Regions from separate parts of the Paenibacillus sp. FSL R7-0189 genome, predicted to be linked through region 2. Evidence: riboswitches for the same ligand, from Rfam matches in the RefSeq annotation. Region 2 holds a riboswitch; each other region holds the start of a gene.
The links. Region 2 has a riboswitch for cobalamin ahead of MKY63_RS08060 (anaerobic ribonucleoside triphosphate reductase). Riboswitches for the same ligand answer to the same signal wherever they lie in the genome.
Positions count from the first base shown of each region.

Region 1: linked by a shared signal. The riboswitch ahead of MKY63_RS05920 (DUF4430 domain-containing protein) and the one ahead of MKY63_RS08060 (anaerobic ribonucleoside triphosphate reductase) in region 2 are both predicted to bind cobalamin.
Region 3: linked by a shared signal. The riboswitch ahead of MKY63_RS06590 (S-layer homology domain-containing protein) and the one ahead of MKY63_RS08060 (anaerobic ribonucleoside triphosphate reductase) in region 2 are both predicted to bind cobalamin.

Region 1 covers NZ_CP150223.1:1,364,230-1,367,515, forward strand. The annotation lists gene MKY63_RS05920 (DUF4430 domain-containing protein) at 1-1,917, opposite strand, end outside; cobalamin riboswitch at 2,087-2,290, opposite strand; gene MKY63_RS05925 (hypothetical protein) at 2,418-3,286, opposite strand, start outside.
Region 2 covers NZ_CP150223.1:1,875,230-1,878,515, reverse strand. The annotation lists gene MKY63_RS08060 (anaerobic ribonucleoside triphosphate reductase) at 1-1,492, opposite strand, end outside; cobalamin riboswitch at 1,734-1,969, opposite strand; gene MKY63_RS08055 (MTH1187 family thiamine-binding protein) at 2,348-2,656, shown strand; tRNA gene MKY63_RS08050 (tRNA-Thr) at 2,751-2,822, shown strand.
Region 3 covers NZ_CP150223.1:1,531,487-1,534,772, forward strand. The annotation lists gene MKY63_RS06590 (S-layer homology domain-containing protein) at 1-1,628, opposite strand, end outside; cobalamin riboswitch at 1,792-1,993, opposite strand; gene MKY63_RS06595 (cellulase family glycosylhydrolase) at 2,336-3,286, shown strand, end outside.

The DNA.
Region 1 (3,286 bases), 510 kb from region 2:
TGCATAATAGACAAGCACACGATCGGATTCCTGTAGTTCGAACGCATCCATACCCACACTTGGATATATCCACTCCCCGCCGCGTGATACTACGAAGCTCCACCATCCGTCGTAAGTACCTTGCGAAACTCCATGGATACCTGATACAAAGTTGCCATAAGACGATTTGGTGATATCTACTTTAAAATCATCGGTAGATCCTAGTTGCTGCAACGCTTCAAGAGCATTGGAGGCTTTTAAAGTCCCTTCACTAATCAATCCTTCCGGGCCTTCAACGGTAAGAGAAGCTGTTACATTCTTAGAAGTTACCTTTATAGCTTTTGTATATTTAGCAACCGTTGGCGCTTTACCTTCGCGGTAGCCAGTTACAGACAGTGTATAGTCACCTGCGGGCACATTTCCTGAGAATACGGCCTCACCTTTAGCATTCGTCGTTACCGTGTGAGCTCCAATTTGGACCTGAACACCCGCAGCTTTTGCCGTTACAGGAGAGGTAGTATTCGTAGCAGCGTCCCATTTCCACGTCTTACTAGTTACAGTGACAGTAAAAGAATCGCCCTCTTTAAGATTTTGTTTGGAAAGGGTAACGGAATCCACAAGTTTAGTGTCATCTCCGGCATAATAAACCAGTACCTGATCTGAATCTTTAAGTACAAAATCACTCATGCCTACATCGGGATTAATCCATTTTCCGTCACGTGATACAACATACATCCATCCGTCATAACCACCAAAGCTTCCAGCAGCAATACTTCCGATGCCAGTCACATAACTGCCCGAAGGATTCGTGATCGGCAAGTTCGTTTGAAGCGCCAGCTTCTCTAACGCTCCAAGTGCGTTGCCAGCATAGGCGTACCCTTGTGCCAACGTGGCCCGTGGTCCCTCAATCGTTACAGGAGCGTAGATGAGTGAGCTCTGAACGGAGGATTTGGAAAAATCGTATAGCTTACTGTTGCTTCCTTTATACAGCAAATTATACGCAACCAGCGCCTGAAGTCCTTGCTCTGTCGCCAGAACATTACTGCTTCCACCACGGCTATGGGTGAAGCTACCATCAGCTAGACGATAGCTAAGCAGGTTCTCCATTAGATCCACTTTGTTTTTGGTGTATTCTAATCCACTAGGATCAACTCCGAAGGATGCGAGTCCAAGGATTGCTTGTGCGCTACTTTCAGCACTGTCACCGTAACCCCCATGGCTATCTTGAGCTGCAGATAACCAAGCTACGGCTTGTAGCCCTGCTAAGTAGGCTTCGGGATTATTTTTATGTGCCGCCAGAGCCGTCAAGGTTATCGCTGTCATATCAGGCTCACTTGCGCCTGAGGTTAATGCAAAGCCCCCATCCGGATTCTGTTTGGAGAGAATCTCCGTAAGGAGCTTATCCGCCGTCCATTTCGCGTCACTTGGGATATTATATTTACCAGAATCCAGCGCAAGTAAAGCATATACCGGATTATTTAGCGTCTGTTCACTGAGCTTGCTGTTATTATAAATTTTCTCAATCAGATTATAGCCAGGAGTCGTTCCGTTACCAGCAAAGCTAGTAGGATCTGCACCAATCGCTCTCACTGCGAGCACGATTCGAGCATAATCGGTTACATTGGCGAAATTGCCAGCTGCATCCTTTACTTTTTTCTCAAGCTCTGAATGGTAACTGGCTGGCAGCTTATATCCTGCTTGCGCTAATCCAATAGCTTGCCAATCCGATTGCACGCCACCTTTCAAGAGATATTCTGCAGCCGCATAAGTCGCATCCGCAACATTAATCCGCTCCGCAGCAGTTGCTTCCAGACCGGAGCCAGCGCTCGCTTCTGCAAATATTTGTCCTGCCGGAGCAAGAGATGTTCCTAGAATTGAAATGACCATGAATAAGGCCAGCCCAAGTGCTACAAACTTGGAAGACATGATTTTCTTCATTGTTTAACCTCTTTCTGTATAAGAATGGGTACTGCTGGGAATAAGACGCATAACATAAAGACCGCCCCTTTGGAGGGCGGTCAGGGAAGATTACAAATCGAGGCTGAGGCGCTTGCTTCCTGCCAACAGTCCATCTGTATATGTTCCACATTCTTACCCCACGAAGAATAGAAACGCTCACGAAAAAGGCAGGTCTCCTGGCTGATGCTTCATCGCTGTTCTTCACCTTCCCACCCTACCTTAGGGGCAGTGGCTTATAGAAGAAAAACTCCGCACATACAGTGGCGGGACCGCGCCGGACTCTTGCACCGGACTTCCCTTTTAAGCAGACGACTAGATTGATAGAGTCTGCACCTTTTCCAGTATGTAGTATCTTATTTTGACATCCATAATCATATCTATTAATACATAGCATGTCTATAGAAAAGCTTAGTAAGGGCAGCAAAAAAATGAACAGCAATACGCCACCTGCCGGTAGGTATTGCTGTTCAGAAAGCTTGTTATTCGACTGTTCCTTCCGGACTTGCAGTTGGGGAAGGTTCAGCACTTGAATCAGAAGCTGGTGGAATATTAGGATCGGGATCTACGATCAATGTAAATCTTCCGGCTTTGATCATACTTTTCTCTAAAATTGTCGCTCCAGGCTCCAATGTAACCTCAACCTGATAGGAAGGTTGTTCCCCTTCAGTCACAGCTGTTGCGGAAGGCAACCCAGTGCTGTCCTCAGCATCAGAGGAAGGCGTAGGAGACGGAGATACATCAGCTACAGCATTAGTAGCATCTGCACCTTCTGCTGTTCCTCCAGTAGTGCCAGCGGCATCTGACTCGTCAGCGGCGTTTCTCTCATCCGTCCCATCCGTTGACGGCACTGGACAAGTCCCATTCGTAGCAGCGACCTTAAAGCTTTTATCTATCTCTGTAGACGAAGACATTAAACTAATCTCAGTCGGTTGAAACTGCACACAGTCATCTGCACTTGCGAAGGTGAACACCAATATGCTGCTCCCCTTATCTCCTTCGCCGCTCTGATCCTTCAAGTATACTGAAGCCGGAGGCAGCACATTGCCTGCACTCTGAACAGGGGTCGGCTCAGGGCTTGTTCCCGGCAGAGCCGTCTTCGTATCATCCGGACGCAGCATACTGAATACGATAATTGCAATAATCACCAGAATACCCGTAATGGAGCCGGAGATTAAGAGTCGAAATCGGCTGCGGCTGATCCAGCGCGCCAGCGGGGAAGCCAGTTGGGAGCGGGCTTCATTGTACACATTTTGCAGAGCAGGCCGAGCTGCCGCGACATAGTTCTTTCGGAATTCCCGATTCTTGAACGCTTCACGATCACTGCTCAGGAAATACTTCAGAATCGCCT
Region 2 (3,286 bases):
GAGTGATGTTGAGATCCAGTTCCTCACTTTTCCGATCGCAATAGTCCCGCATATGACGCACAATAGCCAGCGCCTTGGCATGAACTTCCATATCCTCGCCATGGTGTTTGCCGTACATAGCTTTCATACATTCCGCCATACCGATGAAGCCAAGAGACAGACTGCCATGCTTTAGCAGATCGCCTACAGTGTCATCAGGTGCAAGATGCTCGCCGCCTTCCCAGACGCCTTCTCGCATCATGAAATCGGAAGCTTTAGCTTTTTGTGCGGTTTGAATGTGGAACCGATGAAGAAGTCCTTCCAGCGCAATATCCATATAATGATTTAGATCTTCATAGAAGCCAGCTTCGTCTGCGATGGTACGTCTGCCTGTTACTGTGCCGTGTGCCAGACCTAGCCGAACCAGATTCAGTGTATTAAAGGAAAGGTTGCCCTTTCCAGAGCAATGATTACGACCAAAACGGTCACCGAGCACTCGGGTTCGGCAGCCCATTGTAGCGAACTCCGTATCAGGATCACTTGGATCATAATACTGCAAGTTGAGCGGAGCGTCCAGATTAGCGAAGTTTGGATATAGTCTGCGCGCAGAACATTCAGCCGCTTTTAGGAACAGTTCATAGTTAGGATCGCCTTGTTGTTGATTGATTCCTTGCTTGCATTTGAAGATTTGAATCGGGAACACTGGTGTTTCTCCGCTGCCAAGTCCGTTCATAGTTGCTGTTAGCAGAGAACTGATCACAAGCTGACCTTCTGGTGAAGTACAAGTACCGTAGTTGATGCTGGTAAACGGTATTTGTCCACCGGATCGGCTGGACATGGTATTCAGATTATGTACCATACTTTCAGCCGCTTGCAGGGTTTCGATTTCGGTTTCCTTTAGTGCAAAACGGAACGCTCTTGGATATAACTCCGCCAGATCGGTCCGGCTCATCGTAATCTCGCCCAAAGATTCATCAGCTTGTCCTTCTTCAAAATAATCCAGACCCTTGCGGAACAGCTTGGCGAAGGATTTGGTTACATAAGGTGCCAGATCATAGTCGAGTTTATTGGCGGATACACCACCATATTGAGCATTTTGCTGGGATTGGAAAATAATCGCTACCAGAGACATAGCAGTCATTATTGAGTTCGGAGGACGAACGCTGCCGTTGCCGGTATTGAAACCTTCACGGAGAAGTTTATCAAACGGGATAAAAATACAGTTCGTCGTTCCAATCGCGTATTGATCCAGATCATGCACATAGACGACATTGTCATCAATAGCCTGCACTAGCTGCGGCGGCATCGTAAAATTGCGGGCGTACCATTTTGAATATTCACTGCCGAACTTGCTCATTTTACCGGAGAAACTCTCTCCATTCAAATTGGCATTCTCGCGCAATAGGTCCATATCCCGACTGTCGATAATATCCCGGCCTAAATCAATGAGCTCTTCTAAAAGAACTTCCCGTGCATTTTCTACTCCATTAAATTGTCTCTCCAACAACGTCATTGTACAGCTCTCCTCTCAGTATAAAAGAAAAACATCTATCATCAAATCCATATATCCATAGGAAGTTGGACTGCCATAAGCAGTCGTATATTTGTTCTGATTACATAAAAAAAGCATCCCCTACCCGAGGATGGCAGAAAATGCCCGATGCGTTATGTAAATATCCACACGGATATTTGCAGAGGTCTCTACGTAGATGACCGCATGCGGACACCATCCCTGTTCCTCGCAGGCATCAATAGTTGGTGTCGTCGAAACAGGTAGGTCTCCTGGCTTCCGTGGGATCTCTCGGCGCCTTCCCAAGGGTGTTCCTAACCCTCAGTGGCATCTGCCGGGAGATGTGGATTCTCAAGCTTCCCAGAAGCTTAAGAAGGCCATCCGGTTACAGTGGCGGGACCGCAGCGGATTCTCACCGCGCTTCCCTATTAAGCTCTAAATCCGGTTAAGGATCAAAGCGCCTGTCTCCACTATATTTTGTTGTCGTTAGATAAAAATAACCCAAGATGTTGTGTTTGTAAACAGTTTTTTAGAAAACCCGCGCGGGGAGCGGGTTCTTTAAAAGTACTCCACAAATGATCCACAGGCTGTCCATAAGTAATCCACAATTGATCCACAGGGAGATGCGAAATGATTCATAAATTGTCCGAAAAGATGCCACAAAGAGTCCATAAATATAGTGCAGATGACCCTAGAATTTGCGCATGAGAAAATACTCTTAGCCCAAAGTCATATTTTGGAGTAATCAGAAGAAATAGAAGAGATAAGGGAGGATAATCTTGCTTAGTTTGTGACAGAGCGGTGGAATTGTTACAATGGAAGAAGATAGATTCGATAAAATTTCGAGGAGGTATTCTCATGCCTATTGCTGAAGTTACAGTTATTCCAATTGGAACAGGCAGTACCAGTCTTAGCAGCTATGTTGCGGATATGCAGCGGGTGCTGAAGACAGTAGAAGGGATTACATATGAACTTACGTCCATGGGGACGATCATCGAAGGGCCTCTGCAACGCATTTTTGCGGCGGTAGAAGCTTTGCATGAGTCTCCTTTTGCCGCAGGTGCAGAACGTGTCTCTACCTCACTTAAAATAGACGACCGCCGCGATAAACCCTCCACTAGCCGTGGAAAGTTAGAGTCTGTGGAGCGTAAGCTACAGGTGGATTAGCAGTTTAGGAGGGCGGAAAACAGGGAGAAATAGGCTTGCGTTTCTGGCTGAAAGTTGTATAATATTTTTTGTTTGACAGAAAAATCAGCTTTAAGCTGGTGTAGCTCAGGGGTAGAGCAACGCACTCGTAATGCGTAGGCCGGGGGTTCAATTCCCTTCACCAGCATCCCAAAAAACCATATGTGGCGCGGATTTCCGAGGGTTCGGGACCGCGTCATTTTTCATTAAATCCCCTGGCTTCTAACATTCTTCTAAAAGATAAGACATGGCGAAATCGCTAATGAAAACGGTATGACTAGTGGTCACTGTCGAGCAGATGGAAGGTGTGTCGCAAGCTGACAGCAGTCAGAATGAAGGATGGTGGAGGAGGAGCAGCATAAGCTGCTTTTCTCTTGCGGGGGCAGATTGGTTAGATGGTAATTACTATAAAAATAAAAAAGACACCACAAGGTGTCTTAGTACAGATACTTTTCGCTCGAATTTCACGAGCTCGTCAGTGAACTGAGTTCATAAGCAAGACTGGCTACGGCTAACAGATGAAGAGATAAAGTAATATCAATGTTAAAATGTGCGGTAATATTAATTTTCATAGATAACCACGCTCCTAAAGTATAAATACACATAAAGAAA
Region 3 (3,286 bases), 340 kb from region 2:
AGCCATTGGATGGCCCGATCCACGGCGGCTTTTACATCATCTCGGGTTGCATAATAAGGTGCAAGAGCTTGCATCGCCATCGCAGTCATATCGACATCGGCTTTGGTTACGCCTAATGCCCAGCCACCAGCTTCTTCTGTACCTTTTTTAACCTCTTTATCTAAAATATACTGAACTAGTTTTTCTCTTGTGGTCTGTTCTGTAACTCCATCAACTACAGGGATCTCATAGTTATGGCTATCTAGCGCAATCAGAGCAAAAATCGGACCATTATTGCCTTGCTTTTGGATATATTGATAATCAGCGAGTGCTTTTCTCAGATCATATCCCGCAACATTTGTGATATCTTTTCCGATAGAGGTAAGCCCTAGAATCGCTCTGGAATTCTCTGTGCTTTTATTGGCGTCGAGTTTTCCATCCTCTTTAATGATCGATGCTATTTTCGTCGCTACATTGTTGTAATAAAGATCGTAATAACCGTTAGGTACTGTATAGTTCGCCCGTGCCAGAGAAAGGATCGACCATTCTCCACTACCTGTACCAAACGACGGATTCTTTACAGTGTTTAGAATATAGGCAAGGCTTTTATCTAACTGTTGTTTGACGGCAACTGTAGTTTCCAGTTTGTAAGTAACTTGATAAGTTACATTTGTTTTGTTTCCAGCTCCGTCAAGAGCCGTTACAGTAATTGCATTACTGCCTGAATTCAGAGAAGCTTTGTACTCCCCATTCGCAGGTGATAAAGTAACACCATTCAGCTTCACTTCTGGAATGATGTCACTATATACATTGTCTGTGACAGCTACTTTGAAGCTTATTTCTTTATTGGATACTTCCTGTTTATCTTGTATGCCACTTACTGTAATAACAGGGGGTTCTATGTCTAATGCATGGTTAAGCCCTACAAGTGCATGATCTACACTTATTTGAGAGCTTGCCATATTTTCGAGCACGGAATAGGCTTGATAAACTGCCGATTGTACTACTGGTCTGTCCAAAATAGTTTCTTTATTAGGGTCACTGTTAATCTCGGCGATTTCCGCAGTTAAAGCATCCTTATTGGCAAGTTGAACTGGGATTTCTCCCCAGCCGCCAAGATCAGAACCATAGCCATAAGTGGTGAACTGAGTTCGAATGATATCACCGTCTTGAGGCTTATAATCGGTCATCCCAAACGGAGGAAACACATTATTTACTGCATACATCCAACCCGACATGGAAGTATAGTCAAACTGACTTAACCACTCTGGGTCTGCTTTAGTGCCGACTGTATTCCCATCAGCTGAAATCATATCTAAAATATATTGTGGAATATTGACTTCGCTTCTGCCACTATCTTTAACTTCTGATAAATAAAAACCACTATCTATATTTCCTAAATATCTATAATTCCCATCTCCTAGCGCACGTGTTATTAAAGATGCGCCATTATCGCCTTCATAAATCGGAACTTTAATAGGTTCCTTAATATACCCTTGGCCTACGGTGAATTTCTCTACGGCTACAGTTACGTACCCTTTAAGAGTAGAGCTTGCTCCATTTGCTTGAGCCGGGATAACACTTGTAGAGAATGTCGTGATAAATATAGCTACAATGAGTAACCACGCTAAAAACTTATTTTTCTTCATTTTTCCATAACCCTTCCCTTCATACCTATGATAAAAAACAGAATAAACTTTTCTTATAACCACAAAAAAACCACTCAACATAAACGTCAAGAGGTTAAGATAGTGAACCACAATAATAGATGGCCAACACTATTCAAGCACCTCTCTATCGATCGTAGAGTTTGATGGTGTAACAGAAAAAGGCAGATATTCTGGCTCAAGTATCATCACCCTTACTGCCTTCCCAGTTTCCCAGTGGCATTTTGCAAGGGCTCCTCTTTCACAGCGGCGGGACCGCGCGGGATTCACACCCGCTTTCCATTTAACCAATCTATGATTGTACTTCCGCAACATTCATAGTTGGCACCTATTTCTAATTTTAAATTTTCATGCTTCATCATATCTAATATATATGCTTTTGTCATGTTATATTTCTTTTTTGTATAACGGGCAGCTAGAGATAATCCTATTGAATAACCAATTTCTACGAGTAGGGATATTTAAATAATTTCTTTATCCAACTGTGGGGAAAATTAATTTAAATCACTAATTCTTATATGAATTTGCCACAAATTAGTAAGGTACTCGCTGAGTGAATTCTATGTTAGGGTATATTCAGAAAGCGTTTACAAAAATAACATTGGAGGTGTTCGTGTTCATCTAACCACCAAGTACAGCGTCAAAGCCAGGTCCAAGCATCCTAAATTTATCTCACAAAGGAGAATTCAATGACTACGCGAATCCAGAAATCCTTCTTATCATTGACACTTGTCACCGCTCTTCTGCTCTCTCTGTTCTCATCCATGGCTGCAGCTGCAACTAAGGATGAGCAACAAGCTAAGGCAGCGCCAAAGAGTAAGATCCAATCCTATGTAGACGAAATGCAGCCCGGATGGAACCTCGGTAATACTTTAGATGCTACAGGTGAGGACGAAACCTCCTGGGGCAATCCTCGTGTGACCCAAGAACTTATTAAAAAGATCGCCGCTCAAGGCTATAAAAGTATTCGGATTCCTGTGACCTGGGATACTCACATGGGTGCGGCACCAGACTATACCCTAGAAAAAGCCTACCTCGACCGTGTGGAAGAAGTTGTCGGCTGGGCACTGGACGCCAAGCTTTATGTCATGATTAATGTCCATCATGATTCCTGGCTATGGGTAAGCCATATGGAAGAAAAACACGATGAAACGCTGGCGCGTTATAATGCAGCCTGGACTCAAATTGCCGATCGCTTTAAGGACAAATCAGATAAGCTGATGTTCGAGAGCATAAATGAGCCTCGGTTCACCGATGGTGGAAGCACAGACGAAGCAAAAATGGAGCAAATGCTTACTGAACTCAATAACTCCTTCTATCAGATCGTGCGGAAATCCGGTGGGAAAAACGACCTCCGCCCACTTGTATTGCCTTCATTAGAGTCTTCACCTACACAAACAAGAATGGATCATCTCTATAAGACGATTACGGCTCTAAACGATCCGAATATTATTGCGACCGTTCACTTCTATGGCTTCTGGCCTTTTAGTGTGAACATTGCCGGTTACACCACATTTGAAAAAGATACAAAAAACGATATCACTCAAACTTTTGATAACGTTTACAATACATTTGTAGCTAAAGGCATCCCTGTCATCGTCGGCGAATTTGGTTTATTAGGTTTCGATAAAGACACAGGT